DNA from 3 places in the Lysinibacillus fusiformis genome. Region 2 is predicted to be linked to each of the others. Evidence: riboswitches for the same ligand, from Rfam matches in the RefSeq annotation. Region 2 holds a riboswitch; each other region holds the start of a gene.
What was found. Region 2 has a riboswitch for S-adenosylmethionine ahead of metA (homoserine O-acetyltransferase MetA). Riboswitches for the same ligand answer to the same signal wherever they lie in the genome.

Region 1 (4,623 bases), 1.1 Mb from region 2:
GGTGATGTTTCCCCAACGATTATTGGTAAACGTGTCAGTATCCAGGATCTTTGCTGCTTACACCAAAGCCCAAAATATCCACTCATTATTGAAGATGAGGTAACAGTTGGACACCAAGTCACTTTACATAGTTGTACAATTCGCAAAAATGCCTTAATTGGTATGGGTTCCATTATTTTAGACGGAGCTGAGATTGGAGAAGGTGCATTTATTGGAGCAGGAAGCCTAGTACCTCCTGGTAAAGTCATTCCTCCGAATAGTTTAGCATTAGGTCGTCCAGCAAAAGTTGTCCGTGAATTAAATGCAGAAGATAAAGAGGATATGGAACGCATCGTACGAGAATACGCAGAAAAAGGTCAATACTATAAATCGCTTCAGAAATAACTAACATACACAAAAAATCAATACTAACGAAAAAATCCCTCGCGTTTCCGTGTAACGAATTTGTTCACGAATCCTAGCGAGGCATTTTTTGTAAAAAAACAAAAGGGGCAATGTTGCCCCTTTTCTTATTAATACATTAGAATAATTTTCTAACGACTTCATTACTTTAGTTCAATAGTTTATAAACGTGCTTTTTCTCGTAGTGCATCTGCTTTATCAATTTGTTCCCATGGTACATTTAAATCTGTACGACCAAAATGTCCATACGCAGCCGTTTGTTTATAAATTGGACGACGTAAATCAAGCATTTTAATGATACCTGCTGGGCGTAAATCGAATAGCTCGCGTACCCATTCTACGATCTCACTTTCTTTCGCTTTACCTGTACCAAATGTATCTACCGCAATAGAAACAGGTTGAGCTACGCCAATTGCATAGGCAAGTTGTACTTCAGCACGTTCTGCTAAGCCCGCTGCTACGATATTTTTCGCTACATAACGTGCCGCATATGCAGCTGAACGGTCTACCTTTGTTGCATCCTTACCAGAGAATGCACCACCACCGTGACGTGCATAACCACCGTATGTATCAACAATGATTTTACGTCCTGTTAAACCAGCATCTCCTTTTGGCCCACCGATTACGAAACGGCCAGTTGGGTTGATGAAGTATTTCGTGTTAGCATCTAATAATTCACTTGGCACGACTGGAGCAATAACAAATTCTTTTAAATCCGCTTGAATTTGTTCGAGTGTTGCTTCTTCATCATGCTGTGTTGAAATAACAATTGTATCCACGCGAACGGGTACATTATTGTCATCATATTCAATCGTTACTTGCGTTTTCCCATCAGGACGTAAATAGGCAAGTTCACCTGATTTACGTACTTCTGTTAAACGGCGTGCTAATTTGTGTGCTAAGCTAATTGGTAATGGCATTAGCTCTGGTGTTTCATTACATGCATAGCCAAACATTAAGCCTTGGTCACCAGCACCTATTGCTTCAATATCCGCATCTGTCATAGAGCCTTCACGTGCCTCTAATGCTTGATCAACACCTTGTGCAATATCAGGTGATTGTTCACCAATCGCCACAAGCACCGCTAAGTTTTCAGCATCAAAGCCATATTTACCTCGTGTGTAGCCTATTTCTGCCACAGTGTCACGAACAATACCTTTAATATCTACGTAAGTAGAGGTAGTAATTTCTCCTGCTACTAATACTAACCCTGTTGTTACAGTTGTTTCACACGCTACACGTGCATTTGGATCTTCTGCTAAAATAGCATCTAAAATGGCATCCGAGATTTGGTCACAAATCTTATCTGGATGTCCTTCTGTTACACTCTCTGATGTAAACAGTCGACGGTTTGTCATTTGGTTTTCCTCCTAAATACTCTTACAATAAGTAGTTGTGTATGAATACGGTACTCATTACCCATGTCAAGTCCGCTCCTAAGGATTGAACTCTCAAGCCGTTACTGCTGCTTTTAACACGAGGATTTCGAAAGATCCGTCATTATAATAAGGAAAGAACTACATATACTTACCTTTACATTGATTTTTAACAATAAAAAAATCCTTTTCTCACGTTACTTTACATGAGGAAAGGAATAATGACTGCGTAACCTTTCACTCTTATCGTTCAAGGGATGTTCCCTTGCATCAGGTTGGCACCAACGCATGTCGTGAAATAGTTCATGCAGGTTGCCGGGTTTCACAGGGCCTGACCCTCCACCAGCTCGGGATAAGAGTATCCGTTCAATCTCATGTTACTGAAAAGGTCGAACGTTGTCAAATATTTTCTTATGTATTACTGTATAAAAAGGAAAGAACAGATTAAACAAAAACTTTTCATACTTGGATGATGATGTAAATAGAAGCAAATTAATCCCTACAACATACCTAGCTACTTGTGGTAACATATGTGTGGCTCAATTTTCGCGCCTAATTACTGTAGGATTGATGGTATTCTACTCGAAAAACATTATTTTTTGTCAGTTTATTGAAAAGTGATAAAAACTCTAAAATAATTTCTTAATTAGTATAGATTATTTAAGCAATTGTGTTATACTATTTTTGAAATTAAGAAAAAATCCCTCTAAATCAAGGGAATACTATAAAAAAGGATGGTATTTAATCGATGAATTCAGTAGAAATTGCAAACGAACTGAAGGAATTATTAAACGGCGGTAACATTAATGTTCAACTTTCAGTACCACAATTAGCAGAAAAAGCTACCTCTCGTGGTGAAGCAATGTTAACAGTAGATGGCGCAGTTCGTGCAGAAACTGGCAAATACACTGGTCGTTCACCTAAAGATAAATATACGGTAGAAGAAGAAAGCACAAAAGATCAAATTGACTGGGGTAAAGTCAACCAACCAATCTCCTCTGAAGTGTTCGATAACCTATACGTAAAAGTAATAAAATATTTAAAAGAACGTGACGAGTTATTCGTATTCAAAGGCTTTGCAGGTGCTGACAAAGATTCACAATTAAGCATTCAAGTCATTAATGAATACGCTTGGCACAATCTTTTTGCTCATCAATTATTTATCCGTCCAACAGCAGATGAATTAGCTTCTCATGTTGCCGACTTCACTGTCATCTCAGCTCCTAACTTTAAAGCAGATCCTGCGGTTGATGGTACTGCTTCTGAAACATTCATCATCGTATCACTTGAAAAGAAAATTATCTTAATTGGTGGTACTGAATATGCTGGTGAAATGAAAAAATCTATCTTCGGTATCATGAACTACTTATTACCACAACAAGGTATTCTTTCAATGCACTGCTCAGCAAACGTTGGTGAAGCTGGCGATGTGGCATTATTCTTCGGTCTATCTGGTACTGGTAAAACGACATTATCAGCTGATCCAGATCGTAAGCTAATCGGTGACGATGAACACGGTTGGTCTGCTAATGGTGTGTTCAACATTGAGGGTGGTTGCTATGCAAAAACAATCAACCTTTCTGCTGAAAAAGAACCAGAAATCTACAATGCAATCCGCTTCGGCTCTGTTTTAGAAAACGTAGCTGTTGATCCAGAAACTCGTATTTGTGACTATGATGATGGTTCACTAACAGAAAATACACGTGTAGCTTATCCAATCCAATACATCGAAAATATTGTTGATCCTTCTGTTGCAGGTCATCCAAAAACAATCATCTTCCTAACAGCTGATGCATTTGGCGTGTTACCTCCAATCAGTAAATTAACAAAAGAGCAAGCAATGTATCACTTCCTAAGTGGTTTCACTTCTAAACTTGCTGGAACTGAACGTGGTGTTACTGAGCCAGAACCAGTATTCTCTACTTGCTTCGGTTCACCATTCCTTCCACTTCCTGCAACAGTATACGCAGAAATGTTAGGACAAAAAATTGACGAGCACGGCGCACAAGTATTCCTAGTGAACACTGGTTGGACTGGTGGCGAATATGGTACAGGTAGCCGTATGAAACTTTCTTACACACGTACAATGGTACGTGCAGCAATCGATGGTAAATTAGCAGGTGTTGAAACGACACAAGATGCTGTGTTTGGTTTACACATTCCAACAGCGGTTGAAGGTGTACCTTCAGAAGTGTTAAACCCTCGTGAAGCTTGGGCAGATAAAGCTGCATATGATGCAAAAGCTGCTGAGCTTGCAGGCTTATTCAACGAAAACTTCAAGAAATTCTCAAACGTTTCTGAAGCCATCACTACACTTGGTGGCCCATTAAAATAACGACTAAATAAAAAACAAAGGGAACAAATTATTCGTTCCCTTTGTCTTTTTGTTTTCTTCTATGCTTTATTGTTGTTTCATCCACTTGCAAAGAGCACGAACAGTTTCACGATTTTTTGCTGGTGGATATTGATGTGCGTAGTTAAGATCATACCACGTTTCGAATGATTTATTTGCATCCTCTAAAAAAAATGCCAACTGTCTGGCATGTTCTATATCCACATTTTCATCACGATAGCCATGAATGATCAGTACAGGGGCTGTTATCTGCTCTATCTCAAATAGTGGCGTTCGCGCATCATACGCTTCTGGGACACGATTCGGTGTTCCTCCAATAATGCGCTTCATCATCCTTCGCATATCTGTGCGTTCCCAATAAGTGGCCGTTGCATCCGAAACACCTGCCCATGTCACAACAGAAGTAATATCTTTTCTTAAAATGGCTGTCCAAAGAGCCATAATTCCCCCACGAGAAAAGCCAAAAACATGGATATTGTCATTACAGTATTG
Region 2 (4,623 bases):
TTAATTACCTTTATCTTCACACCAATTAAGGATTACATTGTGTCATTCACAAAATAAAAAGATGGACTGAGAAACGGAGGGTAGCTAGATGGAAAAAGAGATCATTAGTTCAAGACAGTTTACAATCGTTACCTTCCTCTATTCTATCGGTACAGCAATTTTAATTATCCCTTCAAGTATTACGGGCGCTGCTAAGCAAGATGCTTGGGTTGCGGCAAGCATTGGTGTTGTGCTTAGTTTACTGGTCATTAAGTTATTCTTAACACTCGCCAATCAAACACCCTCTCTTAATTTTATAGAGGCGAACGAAAAAATTCTTGGTCGTTTTTTGGGGAAAATCACAGCCATTTGCTTTCTCATTCTCACCTTTTTCTCCACTGGAGAGTTACTTTATTTTATTGGTATTTTTATGAAAACCGAAGTTATGCCAGAAACACCGACATTAGCATTCGCCCTACTGTTCAGTATCATTATTATGTATGCCGCGTATCTAGGGATTGAGACGTTTGCCCGTTCAGCAGAAATTCTCTTTCCGTTGTTTATCTTTATCTTTATTTTTTTCGTCGTTTGTATTACCCCTCAAATTACATTTGAGAATATTCAGCCTCTACTAGAAGCAACCAAAACATCTATGTTTTATAGTATTGCACGCTTTATGAGTATCTTTTCCTTTCCATTACTCGTGTTATTGATGCTATATCCTGCTGGCGTCAATGTACAGCCATCTGCACAGAAAGGGCTATATATTGGGACCATCCTTGGTGGTGTCGTCTTAATTACGTTGATTGTCCTATCGATTCTTGTCTTAGGGCCTGAAAACACAGCATCTAGGACATTTCCCAGCTATGCCTTAGCGCAAAGAATATCCATAGGGAATTTTTTGCAACGTATTGAAATTATTATGGCATTTATGTGGATTTCGTCTATTTATATTCGCACATTTATGTATTTCTATACGACCGTTGTTGGCCTTGCCCAAATTTTGAAAATCAAGGATCATCGTCCGCTTATTTTACCGATGGGCATCATTATCATTGGACTTTCTCAAATTGTTCATCCAGATATTGTGCATTCTACTAATTATAATAATGAAATTTGGCCTATCTTTTCCTTTATCTTCACCATTTTATTACCAATACTTTTGTTGATTGTGGCAGTTATTCGAAATCGTAAATCTAAGGCTCAAAATACCGAAACACCCCAACAGGATACAACGAAGGAAAATCAAAAAGTCTAATTTCTTTTACGTTTAGAAAAGAAATTAGACTTTTTATTAATTAGATATGATATTCGATTTCATCTACAAAATCCCATTCGTATGGTGTTTCTTGGTAGACATAGTAGTTCAACCAGTTAGAGAATAATAAATGCGTATGGGCACGCCATGTATTCATCGGCTCTTGTTTCGGATCATCATTCGGGAAGTAATTCACAGGGACGTCGATATCTATGCCCTTCGCCACATCACGGCTATATTCATCGGCTAGTGTTGTCGCATCATACTCCAGATGCCCCGTTATCATAATATTTTTATTATCTTTTGATTGTACGATGAATACCCCTGCATCCTCTGAATAGGATAATAATCGTAGGTCTGGATGATTGCGAACCTCGTCAATGGAAACAGATGTATAGCGAGAATGAGGCGCAGTAAATAAATCGCTAAAGCCGCGCACTAAATCCACCGTTAAATCTGTAATTACATGGGAATAGACGCCTGAGCATTTAGCAGCAAGCTCGACCTTCCCAATGCCATAATGGTGATACAATGCAGCCTGTGCCCCCCAACATATATGTAGCACGGATGTCACATTCTTTTTAGACCAATCCATAATTTCTGAAATTTCCTGCCAATAGTTGACATCTTCAAATGCCATTTTTTCTACAGGTGCCCCAGTAATAATCATGCCATCATAGCGTCGGTGACGAATTTGGTTGAACGTTGTGTAAAATAGTTGCAAATGAGATTTACTCACATTTTTCGATTCATGTGTGGCCGTATTTAAAAAGGTAATATTCACCTGTAGTGGTGTATTCCCTAATAAACGTAGTAATTGAAGCTCTGTTTTTTCTTTTTCAGGCATTAAATTTAGTATTAATATATTTAATGGACGGATTTGCTGTGTTTTCGCTCGATCCTCTTCCATGACGAAGATTTTTTCCTCACGTAAATGTTCTCCAGCTGGTAAATTTTTCGGAATATTAATTGGCATCTTGCTTTCCCCTCTCTATAATCACTCTCTTTTTTAGCAAACCTTGCTTGCAAAGAATGCAACTAAATTAAAAAATCCTCCTCATTCCATACGAGATAGAATGAGAAGGATTTTTTCACGTCCACTCTTATCTCTCAAAGGAAAAAATCCTTTGCTGGAATTAGCACCTTTCTAACAATTGTTAGAGGTTGCTGAAGCGTCATCGGGCCAAATCCCTCAGCTTCTCTTGATAAGATTATTTAATTATCTTGAATTGTAACATGAACTAGTTAGAATATCAATAATTCATAGAATATTTTGTGATTCAAGTGCATGTTCCTTGCTCATTTGATGTACACTAAGCTTGCTATATGTGGTGTTTCTACATTTAAAATTTATGGTAAACATGCCGTAATTATGTTACCATATACTTTTAGTAAGAGAGAGGAACGTGAATAGTTTGATTAAAATTGAATTTCCAAAACCAGATCTAGTAATCCGTCAACGTGAACAAGATTTAAAACCAGGTGATGTGGAAATCACACCTTACTTCGGTTTTATTGACTTCCATAAAATCACACGTGATAAAGGCGGCATTTTCTTATTCTATAATGACAAGAATGAGCTATTGTTTGTTGGGAAAGCACGTAAAATTCGTCAACGTATTAAAAAACATTTCGAGGACAATGTATCTCCGATGAAAAACCATCGTGATGAAGTGTTCAAAATTGAAGTCTATGAAGTAGAAGATCCAATGGAACGTGAAATTTACGAAACATATGCGATTAATACTTTCCGCTCTAAATACAATGTAGACAAAGTCTTTTATTAGACATCATGCAAAGAAACCGAAATCTCGTCTAGAGGGATTTCGGTTTCTTTTTTCACATTATGGTCATGCGATCGATTGGTGTACTCTGGCTATTTATTCGCAAATCAATGGTATCAAACTCAGGATTCTTGACGTTGATTTGAAAAACATAGGGCTGAGCCTCTTTCCTTTGCTCGCTGCCTTCTTCTAGCTGGATGATAAGCCTATTTCCCTCAGCCGTAATACTTGCCAACACATTCCCCTTTGAATAATAGACGAGGTAATATGAAGCATTATTTTCATGCAATAGTTGTATTCTGTCATTAGAAACAATATTTTTTTGGATATTGTCGGGGACAACAGTTAGCTCATGAATCGCTAGTGGATCAGCAGCTGGTGTAGCGTTACATGCTCCTAACATTAGTAAACTCATTAAACCTAGCAACACGATTTTTTTCACGTTACTCCCCTTCCCTTATACGATTATTCCAAGAAGAAAGCTTTTCGCTCCTTAGCAATCCAGTCTTCTAACTCCTGATCATCCCGTTTTACCAGTCGATTGATGAGCACATCATGCCAAATATAATCCTCTAGTAAATAAATATGGACAGGATCATTGGTGATAAAAGCCGTCTCTTGCGTGGATGGAGAGTGACCATAAATCATTTCCTGACTATCTATCGATAAGATAAACCAATGCGGTGTAGACGATTTTTTTGTATAGTGTGTGGCTCTATGCTGGTCAATCGAGGCTAAATGCTCCCCCACATACAAAGTAATTCCATGGACAGGAACATGCTGGGCCACCTCTTGCAACTCTTCTCGTAGCGCATCATACATATCCTCCCACATTGACAGCATCACCTTTTTCTCCGCTTTCTTTAGAAGTGACTGACAATAGTTAATGATGGATTCCTTGCCCTTTAGCATGACCACTTTAGGCTCCGCTTCTTGCACTTTTTCCTCTAGTTTCTCTAATTTCCCGCGCATAGATGTAAAATTTGACTCCCAGCGTTGTTGCATTTGCTGTAAAAACACAGACACTGGCATTGCCGCATAGGTTGTTTGTTCTGCGGTCTCTTCTTTTAACACGATGCCCTTATCTACAAGGATATTTAAAATATCATACACTCTTGCACGTGGTATGCCAGAATTTTTACTAACCTGATAGGCACTGACATGACTTTGCTGAACAAGTGCCGTATAGGCCTTTGCTTCATATTCTGTAAAACCCATTTCTTTCAACTGGGCGATTAATTCCTCCATGTAATCCCTCCATTATCTTTATTATAGGCTACTTTTGTGAAGATTTGCCAATGAAAAAATGAGGGTTTACAGCACAAATAAAATTAGTTACTATTTCAGTAGTAACTAATTTAAAAGAGGTGTAATATGTTTTTTGAAGTCGATGTACATATTCTTATACTGTTAATTTCATTTGGATTTCTGGCGGCTTTTGTCGACTCAGTAGTGGGAGGGGGCGGTTTAATTTCATTACCTGCTTTACTGTTTGTTGGCCTAAATCCAGCCGCAGCTGTTGCCACGAATAAACTAGCAGGAGCAATGGGCTCGCTCACGTCCTCGATTTCCTTCTACCGTTCTGGCCAGCTGGACATTCGC
Region 3 (4,623 bases), 2.2 Mb from region 2:
TTTTGTGCACTATAGATATTACCCATTTTAAACACTCCTTTATCATCAGTTTTTTTGGGAAGAGCAGTTACTGGCTAGGCAACTGCTCTTCTATATATTCAAAAGTGGGGGAGCACTTATGAAAACATTTACCTTTTTTAACAAGAATTTTCGTACCCTTAACTTATTTCCTAGTATATAACAAGGATTTAATTAAGTCAATAATACATATAAAATTACTTGGTATTATTTTTTATAAGGTTCTGATAATTAACGGATGTAGCAATTGGTTGATGTAGCAACGTTTAACGCATTACCAAATGAGGCCAATCGAATGAGAAAATACGTAAACGCTACAACATTCTTCCCTATGTTCTAAAGCTTAGGCTTCTACTGTTTGTTCAGTAGTTGTTGCCTGTGTAATGGCTTGATCTAAATCAGCAATAATATCCTCTATTGCCTCTAAACCGATGGATAAGCGAATGAGCGACTCGGTTACACCAGCTTGAACTAATTCGTCTGCTGATAGTTGCTGATGTGTAGTGGAAGCAGGATGAATAATTAATGACTTAGCATCACCTACATTTGCTACATGTGAAAATAGCTTTACGCTATCAATAAGCTTTCGCCCAGCTTCACGTCCACCTTTAATGCCAAATGTAAGCACTGAACCGAAGCCATTTCTTAAATATTTCTTTGCCAATTCATGTGTTGGAAAATCTTCCAGGCCATTATAATTTACATACTCCACAGATGGGTGGTTTCGTAAATATTCAGCCACTGCCAATGCATTTTCATTGTGTTTAGGGATACGCAAATGAAGCGTTTCTAAACCTTGTAATAAATTAAAGGCAGCATCTGCACTTAATGTTGGACCAAAATCACGTAATAATTGTACGCGTAGCTTCGTAGCAAAGGCCGCAGAAGCTGTATCAATTCCATAACGTAAACCATGGTAAGAAGCATCTGGTTCAGTAAAACCTGGGAATCGACCACTAGTCCAATCAAACTTACCAGCGTCTACAACAACGCCCCCTAAAGTTGTACCATGACCACCTATCCATTTAGTTGCTGAATGTACTACAACATCTGCACCGTATTCAATAGGTGTAGAACCGTAAGGAGAAGCAAACGTACTGTCAATAATTAATGGTAGACCATTATCATGTGCAATTTTAGCTACTGCTTCAATATCTAAAACCTTTAAGCTTGGATTACCATACACTTCAGCAAAGACTGCTTTTGTTTTATCAGTAATCGCCGCCTTGAAATTCTCTGGGTTTGTTTCATCTACAAAAATTGTTTTAATACCATAGTTTGGTAATGTGTTAGCAAATAAATTATAAGTACCACCATATAAAGAACTAGCTGCTACTATCTCATCACCAGCTCCAGCTAGATTTAAAATGGAAAATGCGATAGCTGCTGCACCAGATGAAAGTGCTACTGCTGCTGTTCCACCTTCCAATAAAGCCACACGTTTTTCAAACACATCAACAGTTGGATTGGTAATCCTTGTGTAAATGTTCCCTGCTTCCTCTAAGGCAAAAAGACGTTGCGCATGAGCAGTGTCTTTAAATACGAAAGCAGTTGAGCGATAGACAGGAACTGTTCGAGAACCCGTCACTGGGTCTGGCTCTTGACCGCCATGTAACAGCAATGTTTCTGGTTTAAAATTTGTCATTGTGTACCTCCAAATGGTTATTTTTTTTACGATGGTACCGGAGATGAGGAGGATTTTTCTGTAGAAAACAAAAACCCTCTTCAGCTAAGAAGAGGGTTGCGGTTGCAAGTTTTCCTCCCCTTATCTGCCAGATCCAAGTAAGAATCTGTAGGAATTAGCACCTTAGTAAGCTCGTTACTTACTGGTTGCCGGGCATCATAGGGCCTATCCCTCCGCCGCTCTTGATAAGAGTATGAGATTCAATTTCCATCGTTGTTACACAGTATAAACATAGAGTTTTTTTCTGTCAACATGTAAATTTTATTTTTTCCGAAACTTCTGTCTGCTCTTATACGTAATATGAACGCATACACTATTTTAGAAAAAATTTTGAGAGGAGGATTTTTATGGTAAAGGCCGTGATCACTTTTCTTATTATTGGCTATTTAATTGGCTGTATTCACGGCTCTAAAGTGGCACAGTTTTTATCGGGGGTTGATTTAAAAAAAGCGGGCCACGGCAATGCCGGTGCCTCTAATGCTACTCTTTCCCTCGGCTGGAAATATGGCGTTTTAGTAGCCCTCATCGATATTGGCAAAGGCGTTGTAGCTATTATCGGTGCACATTTTTATCTAGCGGACTTCACTCATTTAACAGAAGAACAAATATGGCTGCTTACCTACATTATGGCTGCTGGGGTCATTTTAGGTCATAATTTCCCTTTCTATATGGGCTTCAATGGCGGAAAAGGAACTGCCTCCATTATCGGAATTTTACTTGCTGTCGATTGGAAGATTGGTTTATTTGCACTTATTTTATTTGTTATTTTATCCTTTGCAACAAATTATTTAATTGTTGGTGTTCTAGAGTTTTATCTCGTTTTTTGTACAGCCACTTATTTATGGATTCCTGGCATTGGCCCAACCATTATAGCTGTTCTTCTTTTTGGCATAGCCATCATCCTGCACATAGAAAATATTAAACGTTTAGTCAATGGTACAGAGCCTAAAGTAACTTCTGCCTTTAAGAAAAAGAAATAATATTTTTATGGATATTTTTGTATTTTTTGTGATCATGTATTTTCTCTTTATCTACTCATATTGCTGTAAAAAACACCTATTCTGCGTAGTTTTTTTTCTACAATAAAAAAGATATATTCTTATCTTAATAAAACATTATCTAGGCCGATGTTATGGATAATAATCGTCATTTTTATCGTAGAAAGGATGAGAAAATATGTCTTCACCAAATCAAGAAGCTTCAAAACGTAATTTAAAGCCACTATGGATTGGCTTGGCCTTCGCTTTACTGATTATTATTACTTTTTTACCTAATAACGGTGATTTACCTATAGCTGGGCAACGAGCTTTAGCCATTTTAGCTTTTGCAGTCATCCTTTGGGTTACAGAGGCCGTTTCATATCCTGTGAGCTCGGCCATGATCATTGCGCTAGTAACTGTTTTACTAGGACTCGCTCCGTCAATGGAGGATCCAACTACAGAGCTAGGAACAGCTAGCGCATTAAAATTATCTTTAAGCGGCTTTAGTAATTCTGCCGTTGCTTTAGTAGCAGCAGCTCTTTTTCTAGCGGCAGCAATGCAAATTACTAATCTACATAAACGACTTGCTCTTTGGATTCTTTCATTGGTAGGAACGAAAACAAAAGCTATCGTATTTGGCGCTATTTTAGTCTCTATCGTCCTCGCATTTTTTGTACCTTCTGCTACAGCACGTGCTGGCGCAGTAGTACCGATATTGCTTGGAATGGTGGCAGCTTTTGGTTTACCACGTGATAGTCGGCTTGCTGCCTTATTAGTTATTACTTCGGTACAAGCAGTTTCCATTTGGAATATCGGTATTAAGACTGCAGCAGCTCAAAATATGGTGGCTTTAAACTTTATCCAAGAGCAATTTAATGTGGATATTTCATGGGGTGCTTGGCTACTTTATGCCGCCCCCTTCTCAATTATTATGTCTATCTTTTTATTTTTCATTATGATTGCTTTAATTAAACCTGAGACTAGCAATATCGAAGGTGGTAAAGAGGTCATCAAAAAACAGCTTGCAGAGCTTGGCCCATTAAAGGCTCCTGAAATTCGTTTAATCATTACATCCGTAGTTTTACTATTTTTCTGGGCAACTGAAGGAAAGCTACATCCATTTGATACGACAACAGTCACAATTATTGCTATCGCTATTCTATTAATGCCTAAAATCGGTGTGTATTCGTGGAAGGAAGTTGAGCCTCATATTCCATGGGGAACAATTATCGTCTTTGCGGTAGGCATTATGTTAGGAACCATTTTACTAAATACGCAAGGTGCTGCATGGTTATCAGATAAAGTTTTTGGTTCACTCGGGCTAGATACTATGCCTTTACTAGCAACCATCGCACTCGTAACTTTATTTAACATTTTGATTCATTTAGGCTTTGCAAGCGCAACTAGCTTAGCCTCAGCACTTATACCTGTGTTTATCGTTTTAGCCTCCACATTAACGGCTAATGTTGATCAAGTTGGTTTTGTTATTGTGCAACAATTCGTCATAAGCTTTGGCTTCTTATTACCAATTAGTGCACCACAAAACATGCTTGCCTATGGTACAGGCTCCTTTACAACAAAGGATTTCTTGAAATCTGGAATTCCATTAACCATTATCGGTTTCCTTCTCGTACTTTTGTTCTCTGCAACTTATTGGAAATGGATTGGATTATTATAGACTTTCATTAAATTAAAACGTAAAAGCCTTGAAGAAACAGACTATCTGTCCTTCAAGGCTTTTAAGATAAGACTATTGTTTCGTAAAAGCAGGGTCTTTCATCGTACCGTTTTTCGCATAGTTAACGTGCCATGATAGTGCTTTTTCTAGGTCATGTGGTGTGTGATGTCCACCCGTTGCCTCATTGGCATCATTAAAGTACTGCCACAGCTGCTCCCTATAATCAGGATGTGCACAATTATCAATGATAAGTCCCACTCGTT

Region 1: linked by a shared signal. The riboswitch ahead of metK (methionine adenosyltransferase) and the one ahead of metA (homoserine O-acetyltransferase MetA) in region 2 are both predicted to bind S-adenosylmethionine.
Region 3: linked by a shared signal. The riboswitch ahead of JTI58_RS11060 (O-acetylhomoserine aminocarboxypropyltransferase/cysteine synthase family protein) and the one ahead of metA (homoserine O-acetyltransferase MetA) in region 2 are both predicted to bind S-adenosylmethionine.

Annotation. Positions count from the first base shown of each region.
Region 1 is NZ_CP070490.1:578,778-583,400, forward strand. Features, by position in the region: gene JTI58_RS02780 (gamma carbonic anhydrase) at 1-384, shown strand, start outside; gene metK (methionine adenosyltransferase) at 564-1,760, opposite strand; SAM riboswitch class I at 2,019-2,137, opposite strand; gene pckA (phosphoenolpyruvate carboxykinase (ATP)) at 2,527-4,113, shown strand; gene JTI58_RS02795 (alpha/beta hydrolase family protein) at 4,180-4,623, opposite strand, start outside.
Region 2 is NZ_CP070490.1:4,456,395-4,461,017, forward strand. Features, by position in the region: gene JTI58_RS21915 (hypothetical protein) at 1-57, shown strand, start outside; gene JTI58_RS21920 (GerAB/ArcD/ProY family transporter) at 89-1,237, shown strand; gene metA (homoserine O-acetyltransferase MetA) at 1,278-2,213, opposite strand; SAM riboswitch class I at 2,338-2,449, opposite strand; gene JTI58_RS21930 (nucleotide excision repair endonuclease) at 2,653-3,024, shown strand; gene JTI58_RS21935 (hypothetical protein) at 3,077-3,463, opposite strand; gene JTI58_RS21940 (TrmB family transcriptional regulator) at 3,487-4,269, opposite strand; gene JTI58_RS21945 (TSUP family transporter) at 4,396-4,623, shown strand, end outside.
Region 3 is NZ_CP070490.1:2,233,621-2,238,243, reverse strand. Features, by position in the region: gene JTI58_RS11065 (hypothetical protein) at 1-26, opposite strand, end outside; gene JTI58_RS11060 (O-acetylhomoserine aminocarboxypropyltransferase/cysteine synthase family protein) at 362-1,663, opposite strand; SAM riboswitch class I at 1,781-1,894, opposite strand; gene JTI58_RS11055 (glycerol-3-phosphate acyltransferase) at 2,050-2,682, shown strand; gene JTI58_RS11050 (SLC13 family permease) at 2,879-4,360, shown strand; gene JTI58_RS11045 (succinyl-CoA:acetate CoA-transferase ScpC) at 4,433-4,623, opposite strand, start outside.